Regions from separate parts of the Robertmurraya sp. FSL W8-0741 genome, predicted to be linked through region 2. Evidence: riboswitches for the same ligand, from Rfam matches in the RefSeq annotation. Region 2 holds a riboswitch; each other region holds the start of a gene.

Region 1 (4,527 bases), 1.3 Mb from region 2:
GTCGATTTGTTTTAATGTATTGGCGACCACCTCACTCCCCGCATTCGCCTTTTTATTTGTTTCCGTTATTAATTTCGTAATTGTGGCAGTTGCATCCAGGGCCTCCTCAATGACATTTGATATTTCATTCGCCCGATTGGTTGAAATCGTTGTATTTTCAACTTGTTGTTCAGATCCCGTTGCTACATCCTGAACAGCCAACGTAATTTGCTCAGTAGCTTTGCTTGACTCCTCAGCGCTGGCGGATAACTGTTCAGAAGTAGCAGCAACCTGCTGGGACTGTAAACTAACTTTTTGAATAATTTCTGCCAAATTATCTTTCATTCGATTTAAATGCGCTGCCATTTGACCAAACTCATCCTGACTATTCGTCGTTAATGTATAACTCAAATCTCCATCTGCAATTTTTTCGGCCATTCCGTTTACATCGTTTATATTTTTTACGATCCATCTACTATAAAACAGAATAATGACAACTACGAACGCTACTCCTATTAAACTTACAATCATTAGATTTCTAAATAATGATGTCAAAGAAGCGTATAATTCTTTATCTGGAACGACAAGGCCGATTGTCCAATCTGTAAGCGGTTCTTTTTTAAAAAACAGTGAATAATCTCCTGTCTGATCTTGAAAATGGAGAATTCCATCGTCGTTCTCAACTATTTGATTTCCTAATTTTGCAAGCGCTGTGTTCGGATCGTCTTGTATGTTTACTTGCATTGCCTTTTCAGCTTCAAGATCTGCTATATATGTCCCATTCTTATCTATTAAAAAGGAGTAACCGGTTTCCTCTACTTTCGTATCACGAATCATTTTTTGGATTTCACTTAAATCAATGTCGCCTGTTGCGACTCCCATGAAGTTATCCTGATCATCATAAAATGGAGCACTTGCTGTAACCATTGATACATCAACATTCGTATCCAAATAGGGACTTGTAAATACAACACTTTGATCAGTCTCCTTGACAATCGTGTACCAATCCTGCGCCGTATAATTGAACGCTGAATCACTGTACTCCTGAGTTGTTTTTATAGAACCCTCGTCCCAATAAGCAAATGCTGAGAAATACTCAACGTCATTTTTATATTTGAACGGCTCAAAGAATATTCCACCACCGAACGTTGAATCATTTGACGGAATAGCATTTAATAACATTTCTTCATAGGTGCTTAAAGAGTAATCCTTTGGGGATATTTCAACTTGTCTCGCGATTAACTCTGGTATTTTACTATGTGCTACCAAGCTTTTGCCAATTGTCTCTGTAATACTCTCCAGTTGATTATTCATGCGCTCTTCAATTTGCTGCTCCAGTATATTTTTTGAACTGATATAAGAAAAAACAATTATTGCCCCTAATATGAGTAATAATAACGGCAGAATTAATGATAGAGTACGCATTTTCACACTTTTGAATTTCACTATTTTCCCCACTTTCTAAAAGTCATTTCATCTTCTTTAATCGATGTTTCTTTCTAACTTAAATCATGGAGTTTTCATTAGGTTTGCCAATCCCCTTATATTACCACCTTCTTTTCGGCTGAACTTTGAGTTCTCCAATTGTGATAGACGGTTTAATAGTTTGGCCCCCTATGCACTATTTCGGTCTAAATTTACCATCTATTAAACAGGCAAATAGACCTATGCCTTTTAGTCTGCAACTAAAGGTAAATGATAATTTGCAATTGCGTGAAAATAAAAAAAAAGAAGCTTTAATAGAAAGAATTTCTTTCCATAAAGCTTCTTTGCTTTGTTTACACGCCATTGTGCCTAACTCAACTTTACAATAAGGGCCCTTTTTCTGTCAATAATTTGACAGCTGGAAGCATCTTCACTTCATACAAACCACAACATTGTGATTTTAAACAAAAAGGCATAGTGAGGTTCTTTTCACTACGCCGTTAACAAAAAGATCCTACCTCGAGATCATTTTGTTTTTTCTACACGATCTTCAGATAAATGACCTGACTTAAGGCTAAACCTTTCACAGTGGCGGGACCGTGTTGGACTTTCACCAACTTCCTTTACCTGAAACCGTTATATTTTTGTTTATATTTTTATACTAACAAATTCATCCATAAAATTCATCTATAATGATCCGTTTTTCGCAAATCATTCATAAGTTTTTTCCTCCTCCATTTACACCCATACATCATTGCCGCTCCTGGTTGAAAAATGAACAGTTAATCAAACAGTCATATAAACTAAACGACGAGGGCGCTTTTTCTTAAAGCGCCCTCGTCGTTACTAATTTAATATAGAAATTTTAACTACTTTTCGTCCCCATCTTATTGCTTGAGCATCGTTTGGCATTAATACGTCAATTTTATGACCCTTAATAGCACCTCCCGTATCACCTGCGATCGCTTCACCATAGCCTTCCACCCATACTTTGGAACCGAGTGGAATAACAGAAGGGTCTACAGCGATCAATTTCATATTTGGATTTTTTCTAATATTATAACCCATATACGTTAATCCTGTTTTTGAACTTTCATGACTATAGGCAGTAGCGGTGACATACATGGTATTTTTAACGGTGCTATTTTCCTTTGATGCCCTACTTTTAGCCTGTGTTTTATTTTGATTAACGACATTAGCTGTCTTAACTGCATTTTGACGTTCTTGTTTTAACTTGTTTTGAGCTTGAGTTAATTGTTTTTGAAAAAGTTCCTTCTCTTTTTCCGCGAGATGGATCTCATTATTCACCGCATCATATTTTGCTTGAACAGCAGCCAATTCTTGTTGTCTTTTCTGCAAACTGTTATCCAAGGTTGCTTGATTAGCAGCTAATTCGGTATATTGTTTTTCCAAGTTTTCTTCTTGTTGATCAATCGCTATTTTTTCTTCTTCAATCTTTGCAAGATCCGCTCTCTGTTGTTCTAGCAAATCTTTATCCGCTCCCAGGATCGTCGTAACTGCTGACACCCGTTCAAATAAATCAGTAATACTCTCAGCATTGAGTAGAATGGCTACAATCGCATTCACCTGATCATTATGCTGCAAAGAAACCAGCCGATCTTCCATTACTTCTTTACGGGTATGTACCTTATCCTGAAGCACAATGATTTCTTCTTTTTTATCTTCAATTATTTGTTTCGTTTTATTTATTTTTTCTTCAAGAGCATTGATCGTTTCAGTCGTCTTTACGATTTCCGTCTCGATGGCTTTCAACTCTTTTTGAACATTTTGCAGTTCAGCCGCTATTTCCTGCTTTTCAACTTTTTTTTCATTTATCTTTTCAGCATTTTGCTGAAGTTTGTTTTGACTAGAAGTGATCATTCCTTGACTTGTTTCTGCATTTGCCACAATACTTGTTGAAAATAAAACTACACTTGTTAGAGCGATGGCTCCCCTTTTTAAGGAATGCATAAGACAACCCCTTCCTAATACATTATTTATAACATAGGAGCAGGGGTATTTTGATTACAATTATATTAAAATAGCGATACAAATCGTTGCAAATATTAAATTTGAATGTTTACGACACTTATTCTTGCAAAAAAAGCCCCGCAAAAATTCATACCATTTTCGCGAGGCACCATTTAAATATTAACAATCCATAAAGTTTACTTTAAATCCTTTCGCAAAAGCGCTTTTCAATCATTATAGCTTGCGCCCATTCGTTTCAATCACTTCTTTATACCAAAAAAAACTGTCCTTTTTAATGCGGCGGAGATCGTGTTCCCCTTCTTCATGTTGATTCACATAAACAAAACCATATCGTTTTTGAAAGCCGTTCAACCAGCTTAGAAGATCAGTAAACGACCATGTACAGTAGCCAAGGACATTGACTCCGTCGGAAATAGCTTCCTGAACGGCTTTTATGTGTACTTGCAAGTAATTGATCCGATAATCATCCTTGACGAGACCCTCTTCCAGCTTATCGTATTCACCTAAGCCGTTCTCGCTAATTAAAATTGGCAATTTATAGCGATTGGCAATCCGTCTCAAAGCAATCCTGAGACCAGTCGGATCAATATTCCAGTCCCAATTCGTCCTTTCTAAATGGGCGTTTTTAACTGTTTTAAAAAGGCCGGGTACCCCGGTATCTTGAGAGGAACCTTTTTTTCCGGTTGTATTCAATTTTCCTTCGGCAATACCATCAAGCGGATTCTGTTCAAAAGTTGTCGTTTGATAATAGTTTACTCCCATGAAATCCGGTTTCCCATCCTTGAGTAATTCGAAATCCCCGTCTTCAACAGATGGTGTTAAACCTTTCTCCTCTAAATACTTCCACGCAACTTGTGGATAGGTGCCCCACGCATACACATCCATCCACCAATGGGCATTTAGTTCCTCAGCATTTTCCGCAGAAAGAATATCATCTGGTTTTGAAGAAGCTGGGTAAGAGGGTGAATAGGCAAAGCTCGGCCCGATCTTGCCATTTGGTACATACTTTCGAAATTCTTTAATAGCACTAGCATTTGCTAGATTGGCATGATGATTCACCTGATAAAAAAGCTTTTCATTTTTTACCCCTGGAGGATGCAGAGCTGTTCTATATCCAAAACTAGTAAAAAT
Region 2 (4,527 bases):
ACGACAGCTGAAGCACCGAGCCGTTCTGACATTTTTGCCAGTCTGGCGGTTGAGACGATAGAGATGACGGGTATGTTTGCTTCTTTACCCCAGCTATACATATCCCTAGAAATTCCAGCTCCAGAGATAATAAAATCCACTTTTTCTTCGAGTGCCACTTTCATTTTTTCTGCAAAATCGTTCATCGCAAATAGAACGTTTACGCCAATATAGCCTTCATTTTTAATGGCTGCTTTTGCCTTCCTTATATGTAGCTTCAATTCCTCGATCGTAATGCCCGTTCCAGAAATAATACCAATTCCTCCAGCGTTTGCAACAGCTGATGCTAAACCACTTAACGAAATGCCTACCCCCATACCACCTTGAAGGATTGGAAATTTAGGAGCCATATGCCCGATTTTTAATTGTGGAAAATTCATAGGAAAACCCCATTTCTCAGGTATTTTTATTTCTCTTTATTATTCAATGGTTATCGCTAATTGAATAGTGACAAATATAATGCCTGGTCTTAAAAGTAGATGATAATTATTGAGATTTCACAAAATGTTCAAATATATTCTTTCCTATTTGGATTGTTGGTAAGATTGCAGGTCCAGCAATGATTAGTTGAAGGCGTTGTTTAAAGCAATGAAGAAAGCTTGGTGGGTGAACGGCATCCTTTTGCTTAAACGGCGATGTAAGGAAGAGAAGCTACATTAAAAAATAATCGACTTCAGGATCTGTTATATTTTATTGCCTTTTAATGATGAAAAATTTGACAAAATCGGTTATTTAGCCAAATTAGCTCTGCTTAGGAAAAAATTGGCGCAGTGATTTTGCGTAACCGCCTAATAAATTAAGAGGGAATGAAAATTCTCCTGACCATAAGCGAAGGACACTGAATATTCGTTTACTATCGTACCATTGCTTTTGAAAAGTGAAATTGGTAAAAAATAACACGATTGTTCAGAAGAGATGATGGTGCATACAATGGCATCAGAGGTGATGAATATGGTTAAATTTTTTATAGATCCTGGACATGGTGGGTCGGATTCAGGTGCTGTCGGTAACGGATTAAGAGAAAAGGATTTGACTTTAGCCATTGCATTAAAAATACGCAATTTACTCCTCAATTATGAAAATACGGAAGTAAGATTAAGTCGGGTTAACGATATATTTGTATCACTATCTGAACGTGCACGATTAGCTAATTCGTGGGGAGCCAATTACTTCTTGTCCATTCATATTAACAGTGGAGGAGGCACAGGCTTTGAGACGTTTATTTATAACAGCCCGAGCAGTGCCACACTATCTTATCAAAATGTGATTCATCCGGCAATCTTAAGTCAACTAGGATTACGCGACAGGGGAAAAAAACGAGCTAATTTTGCGGTTTTAAGAGAAACGAATATGCCGGCAATCTTAACGGAAAATGGATTTATTGATCATGCGGATGATGCAAATAAATTAAAAACAACTGCTTTCTTGAATAAGGTTGCCACGGGGCATGTGGCCGGATTGGTTAAAGCGTTTGCGCTCAAACAAAAGAGCGGGACGCAGCCTGTTTCAACACCAAAACCTGTAACAAGACCATCAGGGATTGTCAGCAAACCAGTCTCCGTTTTTCAGCAGTGGTTAAATGAAAAATATAAAACTAGTTTAGTTGTTGATGGAATCTATGGGGAAAAGACAAAGACCGCAGCTATTAAGGCGCTGCAAACGGAACTTAATAAACAATACAACGCTCGTTTAGTTGTTGATGGAGTTTGGGGTTCAAAAACAAAAGCTGCTATTCGTTCAGTTGGTAAAGGCGCAAGAGGAAACATCGTTTTTATCATTCAAGGGTTGCTCTATTGCTTAGGTTATAGCCCACAAGGATTTGATGGGGTTTTTGGCGATAACACTGGGTTCGCTGTAAAGGCTTTTCAAAAGGATCGGAAGTTATCGCAAGATGGAATTGTTGGAAAGAACACGTTTGAAAAACTGCTCTCATAAAGGTCAGAGACCTCCCTGATTCATGGGAGGTTTTTACTCATTTATTTAGGCTTTATTAGATAATAAAGTAGATAAAACGACTTTTGGTTCATTTTGTGTGAAACCTTAGTTTTACACGTCTTTCAGTTTTGCTGAAAGGTTCTCTCTGATTTTATGAAATCAAAGAGAACATTAGCCAGAAATCAACACCGACATTTAACAAACCCTTGTATTAAGTTAGAAATAACTGCAAACTATCTTTCATAGTGGGATTTAATAAATGGGAAACCGAAAGGGCGCGTTTTTCATGTCTTTTTAGTCCATGAGAATTTTCGTGAGAGCGATTGTCAAAAAGGAGAAATAATATTTTATTGGTTTTATTTATTCTTGATTTTTTGTCACAAATTATGGCTGATTGCACCTAGACAACCCCCTGATAGAATTTTATACTGAATGTAATTTAATAGTTTCCATTGATAGGTATTGGATACATCGTTATCCAATTTAAGAGGGAAGTTCGGTGAAAATCCGTCACGGTACCCGCCACTGTAATTCGAAGCGACCTGCTTTAATGCCACTTTCTTAACGGAGAAGGGAAGGCGCAGGAAGTGTTGAAGATAAGTCAGGAGACCTGCCTAATCAATGAACACAACGAAACCTACGGGATAATAGGGAGGTGTTTGCAAGAATACGGTAGTTTCATATGTTTGCAAGTTTATTGGAAACATATACAAATATATTCTGGGCATTCGAACCTATGGTTTGAATGCCTTTTTTGCATCAGGAAATATACAACCTAATCGCTGAGGGTCTTGCTAGTAATCCGTGTATCTGCGGTCCAAGAGCAGCAAACGATAAGTAAAATTAACATTTTTAGTCGTTTGAATGGCGATCAGCATGAAGGAAAGCTTCGCTGACTAATCTTCGCAGGAATCATTCGAATTGAAATGGTTTTGAAGATGTGTCCTTGCACTTTTGTTCTGCCATTTGAAAAGGAGGATCTATGATGAAGAAACAATCTATTTTTGTGCCAGCAGCAGTCATTTTATTTTTTGTAAGTTATTTTTGGTTCAATTCTTCTCGTCCGGCTTATGCCATGCATATTATGGAAGGTTTCCTTCCGGTGGGGTGGGCTGTTTTTTGGTGGATTGTTACCATTCCGTTTCTCATTTTTGGAATGAGATCAATTCAGAAAATCGTAAAAGAGAATCCTGAAGTGAAAATGATGTTAGGCTTAGCAGGTGCTTTTGCCTTTGTCTTATCTGCTTTAAAAATTCCTTCAGTAACCGGTAGTAGTTCTCATCCAACCGGGGTGGGGTTAGGAACCATCCTTTTCGGCCCATTAGTAATGAGTGTGCTTGGAACGATTGTGCTACTCTTTCAGGCGTTATTGCTTGCACACGGCGGCCTAACGACATTAGGAGCCAATGCCTTTTCAATGGCTGTTGTGGGTCCGCTTATTGCCTTTGCGATCTATAAGCTGGGTACAAAATGGAAATGGTCTTTTTCTATTATCGTCTTTTTGGCAGCAATGTTTGCTGATTTGGGAACCTACGTTATTACCTCTTTGCAGCTAGCTCTAGCTTTTCCGAGTGAGATTGGAGGAATAGCTGCTTCTTTCAGCAAGTTTGCGAGTATTTTTGCTCTTACGCAAATTCCGCTTGCAATTAGTGAAGGATTATTAACTGTCATTGTGATGAACTTGATTAGAAAATATAATACTGATGAATTAAAGCTGTTGAATGTTTTGCATAAGGAGGCTCGATGATGATGAAGAATGCGTTCCTTTTTCTAATTGTCGTTCTGTTAGCGATTATTCCTCTTTATATCGTCAATGATTCTGAGTTTGCGGGAGCCGATGGAGAAGCTGAGGAACAAATCGTTGAGATTGCTCCTGACTATGAGCCATGGTTTGACTCAATTTGGGAGCCGCCTGGCGGGGAAACGGAAAGTTTGCTATTTGCCTTGCAAGCGGTTATCGGTGCATTAATTATTGGCTATATATTCGGCTACTCAAAAGCAAGAAAGAGTTTCTCATATAAGGAGAATGTGAATAAAAAAGATGTTGCCAATTGACCAAATGGCGTATTGCAATGCATTTAGAAATGTTCATCCATTAGAGAAAGGAATCTTTGCTGCTTCCCTTCTCTTCTTCTCTTTATTATTAAAAAACGCTGCTAGTGCCATTTTCATCTTTGTGTTCATGAGTATTGTTATTGTTAAAGGGGCAAAGATTCCACTGTTGTATTATATAAAATTACTGCTATTGCCCTCTTTCTTTTTATGTACAAGCGTTTTATTCATTCTTTTCTCCGTGGCACCAGTGAGCACGGAAATATTAAACATTCTTTTTCAAATAGAGATCGCAAATTGGAGAATTTATATCAGTGTCGACAATGCTGAGCAAGTTTTGGAGCTTTTTTTGTCCGTAATGGCTGGGGTAAGTTGCATGTATTTTTTAATCCTGACCACTCCGATGCAACAAATCATTTGGTTATTGCAGAAAATGCGCCTGCCTTCATTATTTATTGAACTTTTCGTTGTGACGTACCGATTTATTTTCGTTTTGCTTGA
Region 3 (4,527 bases), 3.5 Mb from region 2:
GAAAAATAAAAAGCGTGTTCGATGCTTTTCCGGTAAATCCTCATAAATTTGAGCAATATCGTAAGGTTGAAGTTCATCAATGATTGCTTCGAATTCTTTGCGTTTATTCTCTTTTAATGCCTTGATTACATATAGGGTGATTTGATCTTCTGTCATATTTTGAATCATGAGATCACGCTCCTTTACCGGAAAATGCTGTGTGAAGATAGTACAGGCTCCATCTTTTGATGGGAATTTTGTTTGTTATAGATGCTATCAATACAGAGTGTGCCATCAACTCTCGTGATTATTATAGAAAAAGATAAGTATAATTGATACGATAATTATTTTTTTATTGTCAAGTATTGATGTGGAAATTTATATAGAAGGTAATGCTTTGCTTTTATGATTTAACAAAAGGGGTCTCTCTCCTACTTTCGTGCAAACTTACAGGGTATCTGTCAAGTCGAGTTCAATTAAAAGCACATATATCCATTAAAAACAAACATGTAAAGCGGCTGTGTTATTAGTTGTACCACTAATTAAACACTTAAAACCTTCATTCGGACAATTTTTTAATGATAAGAATGAAAAGGGAATATTTTCACTAAATGAGAATTATGTGGATAAAATAAGATTTTATCCGAAAAGTTTGTTAAAATCTAGTTATATAATTCTAAACCATATAAACAGGACTTCATTGTCTGTTTCGTGCATCAATCATCAGTCTTATCAAAAGGTTCGGAGGTTATTCTTTTGAAAAAACATAACGGCAATCAACGGGAACTTGTATATGTTCATTTGAATGAAACAAAGCATTACGTCCTATCGTATGGGATAGAATTTGAAGAGTTTGCCCGCTCGCTTAAAGACTTCATGAACAATGTCCTCCTTTTAAAGCATCATTTTGATGACGGAGAATTCAATCTACATACGTTATTAGAATACGTTCCTCTTGAGCAAATGGAGAAGCTTATAAAGGATGACGTCTACGGGTATGGAGACTTCTGTTGGGTTGATTTTGAGGAAGAAGATGCACTGAACGAATTGTCGGGTCAGGAATTGGCGGAGCTTCTGTTCCTTGGTCATATGAAGGATGCTTTGCGAACTCCTTTTTATCAGCAATTGCGCAATCGCTTTGTTTATTTAGCTCACGATGATGGTTGGTGGAATAAAGTCTATTATCGAAATATGAAAGATTTCTACCACATGCTTGGAGAAGTGTTAGCAGCGAAAATGACCGATAGTAAACTTGCCAAAAACCTCCTTGGCATTAAAAAGAAAAGGCCATTTCCCCCGATTCATATGGAGTTAATCCTGAATATGAAGATTATGATGAAAGAAGGGATTCTGATCTCTATTCACGATAATGTACAAACAAGAACGGTGATAGAGATTCCTATCTGGGTGCTCGGTGATTTTGATAACATGGATGATATGTACGAGGAGTACGAGAAAATGGCAAAAGGAAAGCCGGATGCAAAGCTTGTATTTGATAAAAAAACACGTGAGTGGAAAATGTACGCAAGCTAGGAGGCGCTGAGGAATGAATGAGGAAAAAGAGAGGTTATGGCTGCCATTCCCTAGAGCGCTGACAAAAGCAACGTTTATTGAAAGAGCGAATCGGTTTATTCTCCACTGTCAATTGCCTGAAAAAGGCGAACTGGCCGTGGTTCACTTGGCTGACCCTGGAAGGTTAAAGGAACTTTTGCTGCCGGGGAAAACGGTGTGGCTTATGGATCATGATAACCCCGCGAGAAAAACGAAGTGGACAGCTATGCTATGTGAAAATGAAACGAATACAAGTTTTGTTTCCATTCATACCGCTCTCCCGAACAAGCTTGTTGAGAATGCGCTTAAAGCGGGAGTATTAAATGAGTTTGCCGGCTGGTTTTATAAAAAATCGGAGTATAAGCTGGGTAATTCTCGCTGGGATTTCTTGCTAGAAAATAAAGAAGGACAAGAGCTTCTTTTAGAGGTTAAAAGTGTAACATTAGCAGAAGGGGAGAAAGGAATGTTTCCAGATGCCGTCACTGCAAGAGGGACGAAGCATGTGCGCGAGCTTGCACAGCTTTCTAAATATTATGAAACGGCAATCCTCTTTATCGTTCAGCGCGACGATCTTTCTTATGTGACTGCTGCGAAACATATCGATCCTAAATTTGCTCAAGCTTTGAACGAAGCGAAGTCTGCTGGAGTGAAGCTTTATGCACGCTGCTGTCACATTACTGTTACTGGGATTGGATTAGGGAGTGCTATTCCGGTTAAGTTGGAATAGTTCGCAATTTGTTAACTTTTCTTGAAGCAAAATAGTGTATAATTTAAGCAACGGAAAATTTCATACTCTCTGAGTGTATTTTCATAGAACAAGATTGAAAATACCTCGTTTACAGTAATAGGTGTCTTTAAGGGAAATAAAGCTTACTCAGATGTCAATTTTGACTCCAGATGTGAAAAGTGCATTTTTCTCTTAGACTTAAAAGGGAAGTTGGTGAAAATCCAACGCGGTCCCGCCACTGTTAATGGGAGCATGCTGCAAATACCACTGTACATCGGTATGGGAAGGAGCAGACTTGCTATGACCATGAGCCAGGAGACCTGCCTATTTCGACTGCACCATAAACCTACGAGGATAGGGAGGTGTTTGGAAGCTATTTGTCACCAATGCTGCAAATCCAACATCTCCATTTCTTTATAATGGAGATGTTTTTTTATGCGATCCATTGGCACGCACAACAGACTACTTAATTTTGGAGGAAAAACAGATGAAGAAATGGTACTCAATTTTATTGCTACTCATGTTATCAATAGGAATTTTAGCAGGTTGCGGACAGTCCGAAAAACCCGCCGAAGAAAACAATGCGGTCGAGGAAACTGAGGGAAGTACGGAAAACGCCAATGAAGAAGCGTTTCCTGTAACGATTACCGATGCGATTGGTGAAGAGGTTGTAATTGAGTCGAAGCCGGAAAAAATCGTATCGTTAATTCCAAGCAATACGGAAATTGCCTTTGCTCTTGGTCTTGGAAACGAAATTGTCGGGGTTTCTGAGCATGATAATTTTCCTGAAGAAGTATTTGAAAAGGAAATAATCGGCGGTATGGAAATGAATGTTGAGAAGATTATTTCTCTTGCCCCGAATTTAGTCTTGGCCCACGCATCAAATGCTCATAATTCGACGGAAGGTTTGCAGCAATTACGAGATGCAGGCATTACAGTGCTTGTTGTAAATGATGCAGCGACGATTAATGAAATATATGAGTCGATTGAAATGATTGGAACTGCTACAGGTGAACAAGAGAAAGCGGAAGAGATTGTCAATAACATGAAAACGAAGATTGCAGAAATAGAGGAAAAAGCTGCTGAGATCTCCGAACCAAAATCAGTTATTGTTGAAGTTAGCCCTGCTCCAGACATTTTTGTTGTCGGTAAGAATACTTTTATGGATGAGATGCTCACCCTTATTCATGCTGAGAACGGTGCTGGGGATTTAGAAGGCTGGGTGAATTTGGACGAAGAAGCTGTCATTGAACGCAATCCGGACGTTATCATTACAACTTATGGATATTATACAGAAAATGCCGTTGACTTATTGCTTTCAAGAGAGGGTTGGCAGGATGTAGCTGCGGTGAAAAATAAGCAGGTGTATGATGTGCATTCAGATCTTGTAACTCGTTCTGGTCCAAGGCTTGCAGAAGGCCTTGAGGAGCTGGCAAAAGCGATTTACCCAGAAGTATTTGAGTGATCTGCTTAGTTTGGAGAGAAAACCATGAAAAGAATGGGTCAAAGAGCTTTTGCTTATATAATTGCGCTCGCTTTCTTGCTTATTGCCATATTATTAGGTATTTCAATCGGGACAGTTTCTGTTCCGATTGGAAATATCGTACAGATCATCGGTGCTGAAATTTTCCGTTTTATTTCTATTGATCATATTGATCCGATGCAAACGAATATCGTATTAAGTATTCGTTTACCAAGAGTTATTTTGGCAGGACTTGTGGGGGCGGCACTCGCAATTGCGGGGGCGGCCTTTCAAGGTCTTTTGCGGAATCCACTGGCCGATCCCTATACATTAGGAGTCTCTTCGGGTGCTTCGGTAGGTGCTGTTCTCACTTTGTTTTTTCAATTTTCGCTCCCGTTTGTAGGAGCTTTTACTTTACCTTTACTCAGTATCCTTTTTGCTTTTTTAACGATATTTGTAGTATTGGGATTTGCTCGGAAAATTGATAGAGCGATGAAGGTTGAGACGATTATTTTAACGGGAATTATATTCAGTTCTTTTTTAGGGGCATTTATCTCCTTATTAATTGCTTTGACAGGAGATGAACTGCGACAAATCATTGGTTGGCTTCTTGGAAGTGTGTCGATGAGAGGCTGGAGTTATATACAGATTATTCTCCCATTCTTTATTTTAGGCACCATTATTCTTATTGCCAACAGCAAAGAACTCAATGCGATGTCTTTTGGAGAAGAGCGCGCTCAGCATTTAGGTGTGAATGTGCAGAGAAGGAAGATGGTCATTTTAATTGCTGGTTCTATTTTAACTGGTG
Region 4 (4,527 bases), 150 kb from region 2:
GTGCCAGTCATGAAAGAGGGCTCCCTTCTTTAGCAGTTAACTGTTGAAGTTTCGATTCTGTCAGCACAAGGCATCCATTAAGTCTGAAACTCGGGATTTCATCATTAATGTGGCGAGATGTTATAATGGTGCCTTATGCTGTTCTTATTAACTATGGCATGCTTCACATTCTTCAATTTCAGTTTGTGAGGTGCTGCGAACATAATAGGTTGTTTTCATGCCGGACTTCCACGCTTCTAGGTGAAGCTCAAGCAGCTCCTTTGCTTTAATATCATGGCGCACATAAAGATTGAAGCTAATGGCTTGATCGATATGGCGCTGTCTAGCAGCGTTTTGCTTAATGCTCCATTTTTGATCAAGTTCATGCCGGACTTTACGATAGTAATAATAAGTTTGATGATTTATATCTGGCGCTGTCACCTTAAATTTAAAGTTTTTCTTTTCCTCTGCGTATTCAAGAGCATAGAGCGGATCGATACCGTCTGTTGAGCCACCGATTTTCGCTGTGGAAGAATTAGGAGCAACTGCCATCATCCAGCCATTTCTTACCCCAAATGCTAGAATGTTTTCCTGCAGATTGACCCATCTAGACGATGTATATCCTTTGCGTTGAAAATAGTCTCCCGATTCCCATTCAGACCCTTTAAATAAGGAATACGCCCCTTTTTCTTTCGCTAATTCCATCGAAGCTTTAATCGTGTAAAAAGCGATGTCTTCATAGACTTCATCGGCATAATGAACAGCTTGAACTGATTCCCACTCGATTCCTTTTAAGGCAAGGAGATGATGCCAGCCAAATGTTCCAAGTCCGACAGCGCGATATTTCTCGTTCGTTGCTTTAGCTTGATGGACAGAAATATCATTTATATCAATCACGTTGTCTAGCATTCTCATTTGAATGGCAATTAATCGTTCTAAAACATTCGCTCTGATCGCGTTTGGTAAATGGATGGATGAGAGGTTGCAAACGACAAAGTCCCCGGGCTTTCTAATTATCACGATATTTCCATCTGCATCTGTAAATTCGCTTTGAATCGTAGTTGCTGACATGTTCTGACTAATCTCCGTGCACAGATTGCTGCAAAATATCGCTGTACGACCGCGTCCAAGCACATGCTTATTCGGGTTTTGCCGATTAACTTCATCGCGATAAAACATGTAAGGCGTTCCTGTTTCCAGCTGAGCAACCATGATACGAACCATAATATCCATTGCCCGGTATGATTTTCGGGGAAGAAGTGGATGGTTGACAGCCTCCTCATATTTTTGTGTGAAAAACTTTTCATCTGTTTCGTCGTAAAAATCCTCTAAACCAAGTGGATTTCCGTTTTCATCTTTCCAGCCCATTATTTGTTTTACTTGATGAGGACAGAAGGTATGCCATTCCCCGATACTTTTTCCATTTTCATCGACCTCTTCGATCTTTTTCATAAAAAGGTCAGGAATGGATACGCCTGTAAAAATATCGTGCGCTTTTCTTCGCTCGTCGCCATTATTCGTTTTTAAATCTAAAAAGCCATTCATAATATCTTTATGAAAAATATCTAAATAAATGGCGACAGCACCTTGCCGTTGACCAAGCTGATCGACGCTTACAGCAGTGTCATTAATTAAGCGAATCCAAGGGACAACCCCTGAAGAATTTCCTTTAAACTTTTTAATATCCGAGCCTAGCGCCCTTACTTTTCCATAGTAAATTCCGATGCCGCCTCCATCCTTACTCAATCGCGCAATATCCCAGTTGTTTAAGTAAATGCCGTCTAATGAGTCGTCCACTGTGTCAATAAAACAGGAGGATAGCTGACCATAGCTCTTACCGGCATTTGCTAGAGTCGGTGTAGCAACGGTCATATACAAGTTGCTTAAGGCCCAATACGCTTCTTTCACATACGACAATCGCTTTTGCCTTGCTTCATCTTTCATTAAGGTCATGGCGATGATCATGAACCGTTCCTGTGGAAGTTCATATACATTTTGATGATAGTCCTTTGCTAAATAACGATCGGCTAAAAGAAATAATCCCATATATGTAAAAAGGGTATCTTTATTTGGGTCAATTTCTTGGCCCAATTGTTCAATTTCCTCCTTGCTGTAGGCTTGAAGAAGATCGTTTGAGTAAATCCCGATGTCGCTTAAGTATTGAATGAGGTGAAAGAAATCGCCATATTTTTGCCTTGGTTCATACTTGCGAGAGGTTGCCGCTTTTTCGTAAAGCTCAAGCAGGAGCATATGTGCAGCAAGAAAAGTCCAGTTTGGTTCGATCATATCGACGTGATTTAATGCATATTGGAGAACCGTTTGCTTGGAAGTACGTTCATCTGTTGTAAGCAGTTGTTGCTCTATTTCCGTAACATTTAAGTTATATTTTTTTGCCGTGTTCTTCAGGGCTTCAAGAACCCTTTCATTTTTGGTTGCGAGTGTACTCATTGTTCAAAATCTCTCCCTTAATTTTTCGGAAGAGAGAAAGGTAACTAAAAAACCCACCTTCAAAAATGAAGATGGGTTAAAACGCTGATATTTAGTAGAAAAGGAACAAGCCTTTTTTGCTTAAACACCTTCGTTTTACCTTCCCAACTCCCGAAGAAGATAATGACGTATAAAAAAGGCAGGTCTCCTGACTTGTGCTTCATCCTACTTTAGGGCCTTCCCATCGAGATGATAGTGGCGTTCCCTATTTCGTCACACTTACAGTTGCGGGTACAGTTCTGGATTCTCACCAGATTCCCTATTAAGTCTATTACAGACACCTAATTTATCGGTTGTATACTATATATTGTGGTATATGGTTGTTACCCTTACTATATATGTAAGTTTGTTTTATTATAAGTGATCTATTTTAAAATGACAACCGTTTTAGCGATAATTTACGAATTGAACATCGATTGATAAATCGGCTTCTTTTATTGCGGCAATTATTGCCTGCAAGTCGTCGCGGCTTTTCGCTGTAACTCGGACTTGATCATCCTGCACCTGGCTTTTAACCTTTAAACCGCTATTTTTGATTAAAGTATTAATTTTTTTGGCGTTTTCTTTATCGATTCCTTGCACAAGCTTTGCCCGTTGTCTTACAGTTCCTCCAGAAGCACCTTCAATTTTGCCATAATCAAGATTCTTAATGGGAATGCCTCTTTTAATCATTTTACTGAGGAGAACATCCTTTAATTGTTCGAGCTTGTATTCATCATCTGATACAAGGACAAGTTCTTCATTATCAAGGGTTACTTTACTCTTACTTCCTTTAAAATCATAACGTGTGGAGATTTCTTTCATCGTTATATTAATTGCGTTCGTCACTTCGGAAAAATCTACTTTTGATACAATATCAAATGAGCTATCTTTTGCCATAATGAGCCCTCCTTTAAATACATGTATAATTTCCCTTCTAGGCACCATTATAGTAAAATATAGCAGTTCAAACAACTTTCGGAAAGACTACTTTCGCATGAAGTGTAAAATAGAGGAGTGTGTGACAATGGCTTTAAATGATTATGTAGGGCAGGTATTAACTTTAACTGTTGCAAGGTATGCCCAGTTTGGCTACTTTTTAACGGACGGAGAAGAAGATATTCTGATGCATGAAAATGATACGGAGCTTGAATTAAAAGAGGGCGATGAAGTAGAGGTTTTCTTGTATGCTGATTCCCATGGGCGAGCCTCAGCAACATCAACGATTCCGAAAATCAAAGTGGGCGAGTATGGCTGGGCAAAGGTTAGTGATACAAAGCCGGGACTCGGTGTATTTTTAGATATTGGCATCAATAAGGATATGCTTTTAGGGGAAGAGGATTTACCAACGAAGAAGTCCGTTTGGCCAGCGGTCGGAGATTTGCTTTATATCACATTGCGGGTCAATCGAAATAATCGGATTTATGTGAAGCTTGCAACGGATCCTGTCATTGATGAAAAGAGAGTCAAGGCAACCCGTGCTGATTTTAACAAAAATATTCAAGGGCATATTTATCGTACGGCAAAGGTGGGAAGCTGGATTTTTACTGCTGAAGGCTTTAAAGGCTTTATTCACGAGTCACAGCGTCTAGCTGAACCGCGACTCGGTGAAAAAGTTGAGGGCAGGATTATAGATGTAAAAGAGGATGGAACGATCAATGTTTCGTTAACTCCACGGAAACAAGAAGCATTAGGGGCAGATGCAGAGAAAATTTACTCTTATTTGCAGTCTAGGAATGGTGCGATGCCATATGGAGACAAAAGTATGCCAGAAGATATCGAAGAGCGCTTCGGATTGAGCAAAGGTGCTTTTAAAAGAGCTCTTGGTAAACTGATGAAGGACGGCCTTGTTTATCAAGAAGATGGCTGGACTTATGAGAAAAAGGAAATTTAGGATTGTTTGATCGTCACCCATAATTTTTATATTGTGAAGGAATAGAGCAAACCGTAACAACAATATGACAGTTTCTCCCTGCAGCAGTTATATCAACGCATAAAAACACCCCGAAAACCTGTGAGTTTAGGGGTGCAGTGTATTGAGCTTGGAGAAACCCTCACCAAAATGGACAACATTGCTTTATA

The links. Region 2 has a riboswitch for cobalamin ahead of NST02_RS16885 (energy-coupling factor ABC transporter permease). Riboswitches for the same ligand answer to the same signal wherever they lie in the genome.
Region 1: linked by a shared signal. The riboswitch ahead of NST02_RS23110 (methyl-accepting chemotaxis protein) and the one ahead of NST02_RS16885 (energy-coupling factor ABC transporter permease) in region 2 are both predicted to bind cobalamin.
Region 3: linked by a shared signal. The riboswitch ahead of NST02_RS00255 (ABC transporter substrate-binding protein) and the one ahead of NST02_RS16885 (energy-coupling factor ABC transporter permease) in region 2 are both predicted to bind cobalamin.
Region 4: linked by a shared signal. The riboswitch ahead of NST02_RS17590 (ribonucleoside-diphosphate reductase subunit alpha) and the one ahead of NST02_RS16885 (energy-coupling factor ABC transporter permease) in region 2 are both predicted to bind cobalamin.

The regions. Positions count from the first base shown of each region.
Region 1 is NZ_JBBOQG010000001.1:4,743,458-4,747,984, forward strand. Features, by position in the region: gene NST02_RS23110 (methyl-accepting chemotaxis protein) at 1-1,425, opposite strand, end outside; gene NST02_RS23115 (hypothetical protein) at 1,566-1,793, shown strand; adenosylcobalamin (AdoCbl) riboswitch at 1,904-2,054, opposite strand; gene NST02_RS23120 (3D domain-containing protein) at 2,251-3,375, opposite strand; gene NST02_RS23125 (glycoside hydrolase family 1 protein) at 3,610-4,527, opposite strand, start outside.
Region 2 is NZ_JBBOQG010000001.1:3,489,974-3,494,500, reverse strand. Features, by position in the region: gene NST02_RS16905 (NAD(P)H-dependent flavin oxidoreductase) at 1-419, opposite strand, end outside; partial or broken gene NST02_RS16900 (N-acetylmuramoyl-L-alanine amidase) at 991-1,530, shown strand; gene NST02_RS16895 (peptidoglycan-binding domain-containing protein) at 1,579-1,974, shown strand; gene NST02_RS16890 (hypothetical protein) at 2,186-2,374, opposite strand; cobalamin riboswitch at 2,415-2,607, shown strand; gene NST02_RS16885 (energy-coupling factor ABC transporter permease) at 2,960-3,721, shown strand; gene NST02_RS16880 (energy-coupling factor ABC transporter substrate-binding protein) at 3,721-4,029, shown strand; gene cbiQ (cobalt ECF transporter T component CbiQ) at 4,016-4,527, shown strand, end outside.
Region 3 is NZ_JBBOQG010000001.1:39,526-44,052, reverse strand. Features, by position in the region: gene mgtE (magnesium transporter) at 1-168, opposite strand, end outside; gene NST02_RS00265 (hypothetical protein) at 736-1,512, shown strand; gene sfsA (DNA/RNA nuclease SfsA) at 1,526-2,257, shown strand; cobalamin riboswitch at 2,418-2,599, shown strand; gene NST02_RS00255 (ABC transporter substrate-binding protein) at 2,745-3,722, shown strand; gene NST02_RS00250 (FecCD family ABC transporter permease) at 3,747-4,527, shown strand, end outside.
Region 4 is NZ_JBBOQG010000001.1:3,635,649-3,640,175, reverse strand. Features, by position in the region: gene NST02_RS17595 (ribonucleotide-diphosphate reductase subunit beta) at 1-11, opposite strand, end outside; gene NST02_RS17590 (ribonucleoside-diphosphate reductase subunit alpha) at 148-2,427, opposite strand; cobalamin riboswitch at 2,588-2,766, opposite strand; gene NST02_RS17585 (YajQ family cyclic di-GMP-binding protein) at 2,854-3,345, opposite strand; gene NST02_RS17580 (CvfB family protein) at 3,473-4,339, shown strand.